Linked DNA regions of Methylorubrum extorquens. The protein of the gene in region 2 interacts with the protein of the main gene of each other region in a pairwise test. Links are inferred from orthologs where the notes say so. Each region holds a gene or a part of one and is shown on either strand. Other genes may lie near its edges.

Region 1 (3,189 bases), 670 kb from region 2 along the record:
CGCTTGCGGCATGACGCGAACCGCGCCGCGCGCGCCGTAGGAGTGTAGCTCAACTGGTCAGAGCACCGGTCTCCAAAACCGGGGGTTGGGGGTTCGAGTCCCTCCACTCCTGCCACGGCGCACCCTGACGGCCCGACCCGCGGCACCCCATCCGAACCCATCGACAAGCCGGATCACTTGCGCTAGAGCGGGCGCATTCCGAGATCCTCAGATGCTGTCGGTGTGGGACGCGCTAGTCCCCGCACCGCGATCGGTGGTTCCCGGAGCCCTGTCCGGTTTCAGTTGCGCCATGGCATCGAACGAAGCGACCAAGAAAGCCGACGCGGCGCGCGGACCCAAGCGCGGCACGGCGCCCGTTGCGCCCCAGCGCCCGACCCCGCCCGCGCGCCCCGCGCCGAAGCGGGTGGGCCCGGTGGAGTTCCTGGGCGAGGTGCGCGACGAGGGCCGCAAGGTCACGTGGCCGACCCGCAAGGAGACCACCGTGACCACCATCATGGTGTTCATCATGGTTGTGGTGGCGAGCCTGTTCTTCGTCGCCGTCGATCAGGTGATGCGCTTCGGCGTCGGCCTGATCCTCGGGATCGGCGCTTAAAGATCGTTTCAGGCGCTCCAAGGCGCCGAGGAGTTGAGAGACCCGTGTCGAAGCGCTGGTATATCGTCCACGCCTACTCGAACTTCGAGAACAAGGTTGCCCAGTCCATCAAGGACCAGGCGGCCCAGCGCGGGCTGACCGAGCTGTTCGACGAGGTCATGGTGCCGACCGAGAAGGTCACGGAAGTCCGGCGCGGACGCAAAGTGGACGCCGAGCGGAAATTCTTCCCCGGCTACGTGCTGGTGAAGTGCGACCTGACCGACGAGGTCTACCACCTCATCAAGAACACCCCGAAGGTGACCGGCTTCCTGGGCGCCGACAAGGCCAAGCCCGTGCCGATTCCGGACGCAGAGGCCGAGCGTATCAAGGGCCAGGTGCAGGAGGGCGTGGATCGCCCGAAGCACACGGTCTCCTTCGAGATCGGCGAGACGGTGCGCGTCTCCGACGGCCCCTTCGCCTCCTTCAACGGCACCGTCGAGGAAATCGACGACGCCCGCTCGCGCCTCAAGGTGGCGGTGTCGATCTTCGGCCGCGCCACCCCGGTCGAGCTCGAATACGGGCAGGTCGAGAAGGTCTGATTTTTTTGCGTTTTGCGATCGGTCGGCACTGACTGATCGCTGATTTTCCCGGCCGGCGGCTCTGTCGCGGCCTGGAAACGGCGATGCTTTGTTAAGAGCATCGCCACACCCCCGCGGGAGATCCGCCCGGCTTCGCCTCCGGGATCAACGGATCGCACCGCGACCTGCAACCGCCCGTCCGTCCGTGCCTCGGCAGCCCGGCGACGCGCAATTCTTGGGAGCAGTCCCATGGCGAAGAAGATCACGGGCTACGTGAAGCTTCAAGTCCCGGCCGGCGCCGCCAACCCGTCGCCGCCGATCGGTCCCGCGCTCGGTCAGCGCGGCCTCAACATCATGGAATTCTGCAAGGCCTTCAACGCGAAGACCGCGCAGATGGAGAAGGGCACCCCGATCCCGGTGATCATCACCGCGTATCAGGACCGCTCCTTCACCTTCGAGATGAAGCAGCCCCCGGTCACCTTCTTCCTGAAGAAGGCGGTTGGCCTGAAGATCGGCAAGAAGCCGGCTTCCGGCTCCAAGACCCCGGGCAAGGGCCCGACCGTCGGCAAGATCACCGAAGCTCAGCTTCGCGAGATCGCCGAGAAGAAGATGCCCGACCTGAACTGCGACTCCGTCGATGCGGCGGTCGCGATGATCCGTGGCTCCGCGCGAGCCATGGGCCTCGAAGTCGTCGCGTAAGGGAGGGCGATATGGCACGCGAAGGAAAGCGCATCCGCGCCGCCCGCGAGGGTCTGGAGCCGATGAAGCTCTACGCCATCGACGAGGCGATCAAGCTGGTGAAGTCGAAGGCTTCGGCCAAGTTCGACGAGACCGTCGAGATCTCGATGAATCTCGGCGTCGACCCGCGCCACGCCGACCAGATGGTCCGCGGCGTCTGCAACCTGCCGAACGGCTCCGGCCGGACGGTCCGCGTGGCGGTGTTCGCCCGCGGCGCCAAGGCGGACGACGCCCGCGCAGCGGGTGCCGACATCGTCGGTGCCGAGGATCTCCTCGAGATCGTCCAGGGCGGCAAGATCGAGTTCGATCGCTGCATCGCAACCCCGGACCTGATGCCGCTCGTCGGCCGTCTCGGCAAGGTGCTGGGCCCGCGCGGCCTGATGCCGAACCCGAAGGTCGGCACCGTCACCATGGACGTGAAGGGCGCCGTGGCCGCCGCCAAGGGCGGCGCGGTCGAGTTCCGCGTCGAGAAGGCCGGCATCATCCACGCCGGCGTCGGCAAGGTGTCCTTCGACGAGCAGAAGCTCGTCGAGAACATCAAGGCCTTCGCCGACGCGGTCGCCAAGGCGAAGCCCACGGGCGCCAAGGGCACCTACATCCAGCGCATCGCCGTCACCTCGACGATGGGCCCGGGTGTGAAGGTCGAGCCGTCCACGGTTCTGACCGCGTAAGCGATCGTCCGAACGAACTGACGGTAAGCGCCCGGCCGAAAGGCCGGGCGCTTTTCTTTTTGAGTCTGCGATGATTCGAAGTGCAGCGTGCGCATGCCCTCGCCCCGCTGTGCGGGGAGAGGGAACCCGGCACCGGCTATTCGTCAGCCACGCCCTCCAGGGCCAGCCTCAGGTGCCGCGGCCCCCGCAGCGAGGCGCCCGGCCTGTAGGGCGGCGGGTCTTCGGTCAGGGACACGCCCTTCAGCCGCCGCACGAGGCTGACCAGGGCCACCTCCGCCTCGATCCGGGCGAGCGGCGCGCCGACGCAGTAATGCAGCCCGCCGCCGAAGCCGAGATGGCGGTTGTCGGGGCGGTCGGGGTCGAAGCGGTCGGGGTCGGGAAAGCGCGCCGGATCGCGGTTGGCGGCGGCGAGCAGAAAAATGACCGGCGCGTCCTTTGGGATGGTGATCCCGGCGACCGGGATGTCGGTGAGCGCGAGCCGGGTGCGGTAATGGACCGGCGGCTCGTAGCGCAGCAATTCCTCGATCAGGCGCGGGGCGGTCTCTGGCTCGGCGCGCAGGCGCTCCCAATGCTCGGGGAAGCGCAGCAGCGTCAGCATGCCGTTGGTGATCAGGTTCACCGTGGTCTCGTG
Region 2 (3,204 bases):
CAGGCGAGGAAGCGCGTCACGGCAAGGCCGTCGCGGTGGTGGGCGGCGCGGGTACCGGCGATCTCGGCCGCGTTCTTGACCGCCTTCATGGCGGTGACCGGATCGGCGCCGACATCGGCGACGCCCCCGGCGGCCTCGACGCGGTCCTTGAGGGCCGCCGCCCCCGTCGCCGCGTCGATCCGCACGCGCTTGGCGCCGGTGCACAGACCGGCGAGATCCGCGTCGAAGGCGCTGCGCGGGCGAAGGTCGGCCAGCGTTTCGAGGGCGGCGCGCAGGTCGGCATCGATCTGCGGCGAGGTGAGGTAGAGGGCGGCCCGGCCCTCGCGGGGCAACAGCGCGTAACCGAGCGCCAGCGGCGTGTGGGCGATGTCGGCACCGCGCAGGTTGAAGGTCCAGGCGAGGTTATGGGGATCGGAGATCACCAGGGTGTCGAGCCCGCCCTCGTCCAGCGCGGCGCGGATGCGGTCGAGCTTTTCAGCCCGCGTTTCGCCCGTGAGATCGTCGGGATGGACCGCGACACGGCCGGCGGGTGCCCGGGGCCGACCGGCCCAGACCGCATCCACGAGATTGTCCGGCACGGCGCGCAGCGACGCTCCCGCCTTGATGGCGGCGCGCTCCAGGCGGGCGACGCCGTCGGGCGTGTGAAGCCAGGGATCGTAGGCAAGGGTTTGACCGGGCTTCAGGTGGGTGCCGAGCCAAGCCTCGGGTGTCGTCTCGGCGAGTAGCACCACGGTGATGATCCCGGTCTCGACCTGCTCCGGCGCCTGAAGGGTGTAGCGGCCATCGACGAACAGGGCGGCCTCGTCGGCGAGCACGATCGCGAGGCCGGCCGACCCGGTGAAGCCGGTAAGCCATGCGAGCCGCTCGGCATTGGCCGGCACGTATTCCGACTGATGCTCATCGGCCCGGGGCACGACGAAGCCGTCGGCGCGGATCTCGCGGAGCGCCGCGCGCAGGGCTTCGATCCGCTCAGGCCCCTTGGTGTGGCTCGGATCGTCGAAGGTCTGGAAGCGGGGCAGGGGTGTCGTCATGACGGAAATCTACCCCGTCGGAGCCCCCCGCAACAGCCTCCTCCAGGGCAATCGCTCGCAGGCGATCCCCCTGGCCTTTTTTGCTGGCCTCAGTCGCCGGCGCCCGCCTCCGTGGGCTTATGCGTCCGCTTCGCTCGATGCTTTCCGGGGCCCAAGCCTCGAAAAGCCCGCTCCGCGCGGCACTCTTCGCGCCGGGAAGTCGCTAAGGCGGCTTCGAGCAATCGCCCGGCCCCTCTTCAGCGTGGACGCGCGGCCGCCCCGCCGCGGCGCAGCACCAGTGTCGCCCAACCCTCGATCACGCCGGAGCGGGCGAGATGGAAGCCGCGGTGGCGGTAGGTCGAGAGCACGCCCGGCACGTCGCGCTCGATCAGGCCGGAAAGGATCAGCACGCCGTCATCGGCGACCACGGCGGTGAGCGTGGGCGCGAGCCGCTTGAGGGGCCGGGCCAGGATGTTGGCGAACACCACGTCGAAGCCGCGCGGGCGGTTTGCCAGCGCATGGCGTACGCCCGGCGCATGGTAGAGGCGCATATACGGCCCGAGGCCGTTGAGGCGAGCATTGCCGCGGGCGGTCATCACCGCTTCCGGGTCGAGGTCGCCGGCCACCACAGGCGTGCGAAGCACCTTGGCGGCGGCAAATCCCAGGATGCCGGTGCCGGTGCCGACATCGAGGACGTGGGCCGGCCGCCGCCGCTTCAGTTCGTCCACCAGTGCACGCAGGCAGCCCAGCGTGGTGCCGTGATGGCCGGTGCCGAAGGCGAGCGCCGCCTCGATCTCGATGGCGAGATCGTTGCCCCGCACCTGATGACGGTCATGGCCGCCATGGACGAGGAAGCGTCCCGCCCGCACCGGCTTCAGGCCCTCGAGCGAGGCACGCACCCAATCCTGCTGGTCGATGGTCTCGAAGACAGCCGCGTCGGCCTGCTCGCCCACCATCGGGCGGATCAGGTCGCGGATCATCTCCGCGTCGGGCTCCTCGGAGAAATAGGCCTCCAACCGCCAATCGCCGGTCTCTTCGACCTCGAAGGCGGCCACCGCCGTCTCCATGGGGTCGAACATCTCGCCCAGCAGTTCGGTCATGGCGCGAGCGGAAGGCTCGTCCGTGATCAGGCGCAGGACGTGCGTGGGTCGGTGCGGCGGCAGACCTTCGAGCATGGGGCGCCCTCTACCATTCGCGCGTGCCGAGGGCCACGGGCTTCACGACCCCATTCGACCTCCCCTCGCCGGGACAGGAACGAGGTCACGTACCCAGAACAGCACGCGCAAGGCGAAAGATGCTTAATCCACAGGCATGATGTTTAATTCCTAGTCGAAAGTATCGGAACCGGCGCGGAGAGCGCGCGTTCTCACCGTCCAAAGCGTCTCGCGCATGCACCTCGCCGGCTCCGGTGGCCCGTGGGGCCGTGCCTTGCGGCCGGGCGTTGCGCGCGGCGCTTCTCCGTCTCGTTCATCAGGCGCTTTTCGAGTTCCATCGCGTCATGACACCCAGATCCGTCCGCCTTCGCTCACCCGTCGTCGTCAGGCGCGAGCCGCGCTCCGACCGCCGCCGCGCTACGAACGCCGACATCCTTGCGTCGGATACGCTCGAAGCTCCGCTGCCGGGTTCGCTGCTCGTGCTGCTGAGCCGGCTCCATCGGGCGGAGACCAAGCCGTCGCAGGGAGCCGAGCCCACCGCCTGAGGCGGCGGGAACTCCGGCCGCGCCGGGCCACTTCCTGTCCGCATATCCCGGCCCGGAACCCTCCGGACCGGCATCGAGAAAGGATCGGTCGATGGCCGTGGTATCGAGCAAGATCTTCGAAGAGGGCAAAGCTGCCAAGGCGGTAGGCGGGCCCGATGCGGCCAATCCCTACGAGGCGGGCTCGCAGGAGAGCCTTGATTGGCTGGAGGGCTTCACCGCCGACGAGCCCGAAGTGTCGGCGGCCGGTCCGTCCGACGACTGACCCCGAAGAGGGGCACCTCCTCGATTTCCGGACGATGACAGGGGTATCCCAGGCGGGCTAAAACCGGCGTCAGGTGCGGGGCGTTCGTCCGGCGTGGCCACGGCTCGATAGAGCCGGCGCAGCGGCGGCAGCCCGGCACGACCAGGGGAGTCGTCATGATGCCGTCCCGCTTCGTCCGGACCCGCCGCGCCATGATGGCCGGCCTGCTGCTCGCCCTCGCGGCCCCGCCCTTC

The links.
Region 1: the proteins of J2W78_RS06405 (region 2) and rplK interact in binary tests that used the Escherichia coli proteins (3 or more experiments, as listed by UniProt). The link is inferred for Methylorubrum extorquens from one-to-one orthologs.

What each region holds. Positions count from the first base shown.
Region 1 is NZ_JALJXF010000001.1:1,974,924-1,978,112, reverse strand. Bases 247-3,123 are described here. They hold rplK (50S ribosomal protein L11), read left to right. Parts: upstream 247-1,398; coding sequence 1,399-1,848; downstream 1,849-3,123. Other genes in these bases: J2W78_RS09280 (cytochrome P450), read right to left, coding at 2,695-3,123; rplA (50S ribosomal protein L1), read left to right, coding at 1,860-2,558; nusG (transcription termination/antitermination protein NusG), read left to right, coding at 637-1,170; secE (preprotein translocase subunit SecE), read left to right, coding at 290-592. In the rest of the region: more of J2W78_RS09280, read right to left, coding at 3,124-3,189. UniProt on the Escherichia coli protein: Forms part of the ribosomal stalk which helps the ribosome interact with GTP-bound translation factors.
Region 2 is NZ_JALJXF010000001.1:1,306,523-1,309,726, forward strand. Bases 227-3,118 are described here. They hold J2W78_RS06405 (50S ribosomal protein L11 methyltransferase), read right to left. Parts: upstream 2,186-3,118; coding sequence 1,268-2,185; downstream 227-1,267. Other genes in these bases: J2W78_RS06400 (aminopeptidase P family protein), read right to left, coding at 227-1,031; J2W78_RS06410 (hypothetical protein), read left to right, coding at 2,509-2,709; J2W78_RS06415 (hypothetical protein), read left to right, coding at 2,801-2,971. In the rest of the region: more of J2W78_RS06400, read right to left, coding at 1-226; modA (molybdate ABC transporter substrate-binding protein), read left to right, coding at 3,127-3,204. UniProt on the Escherichia coli protein: Methylates ribosomal protein L11.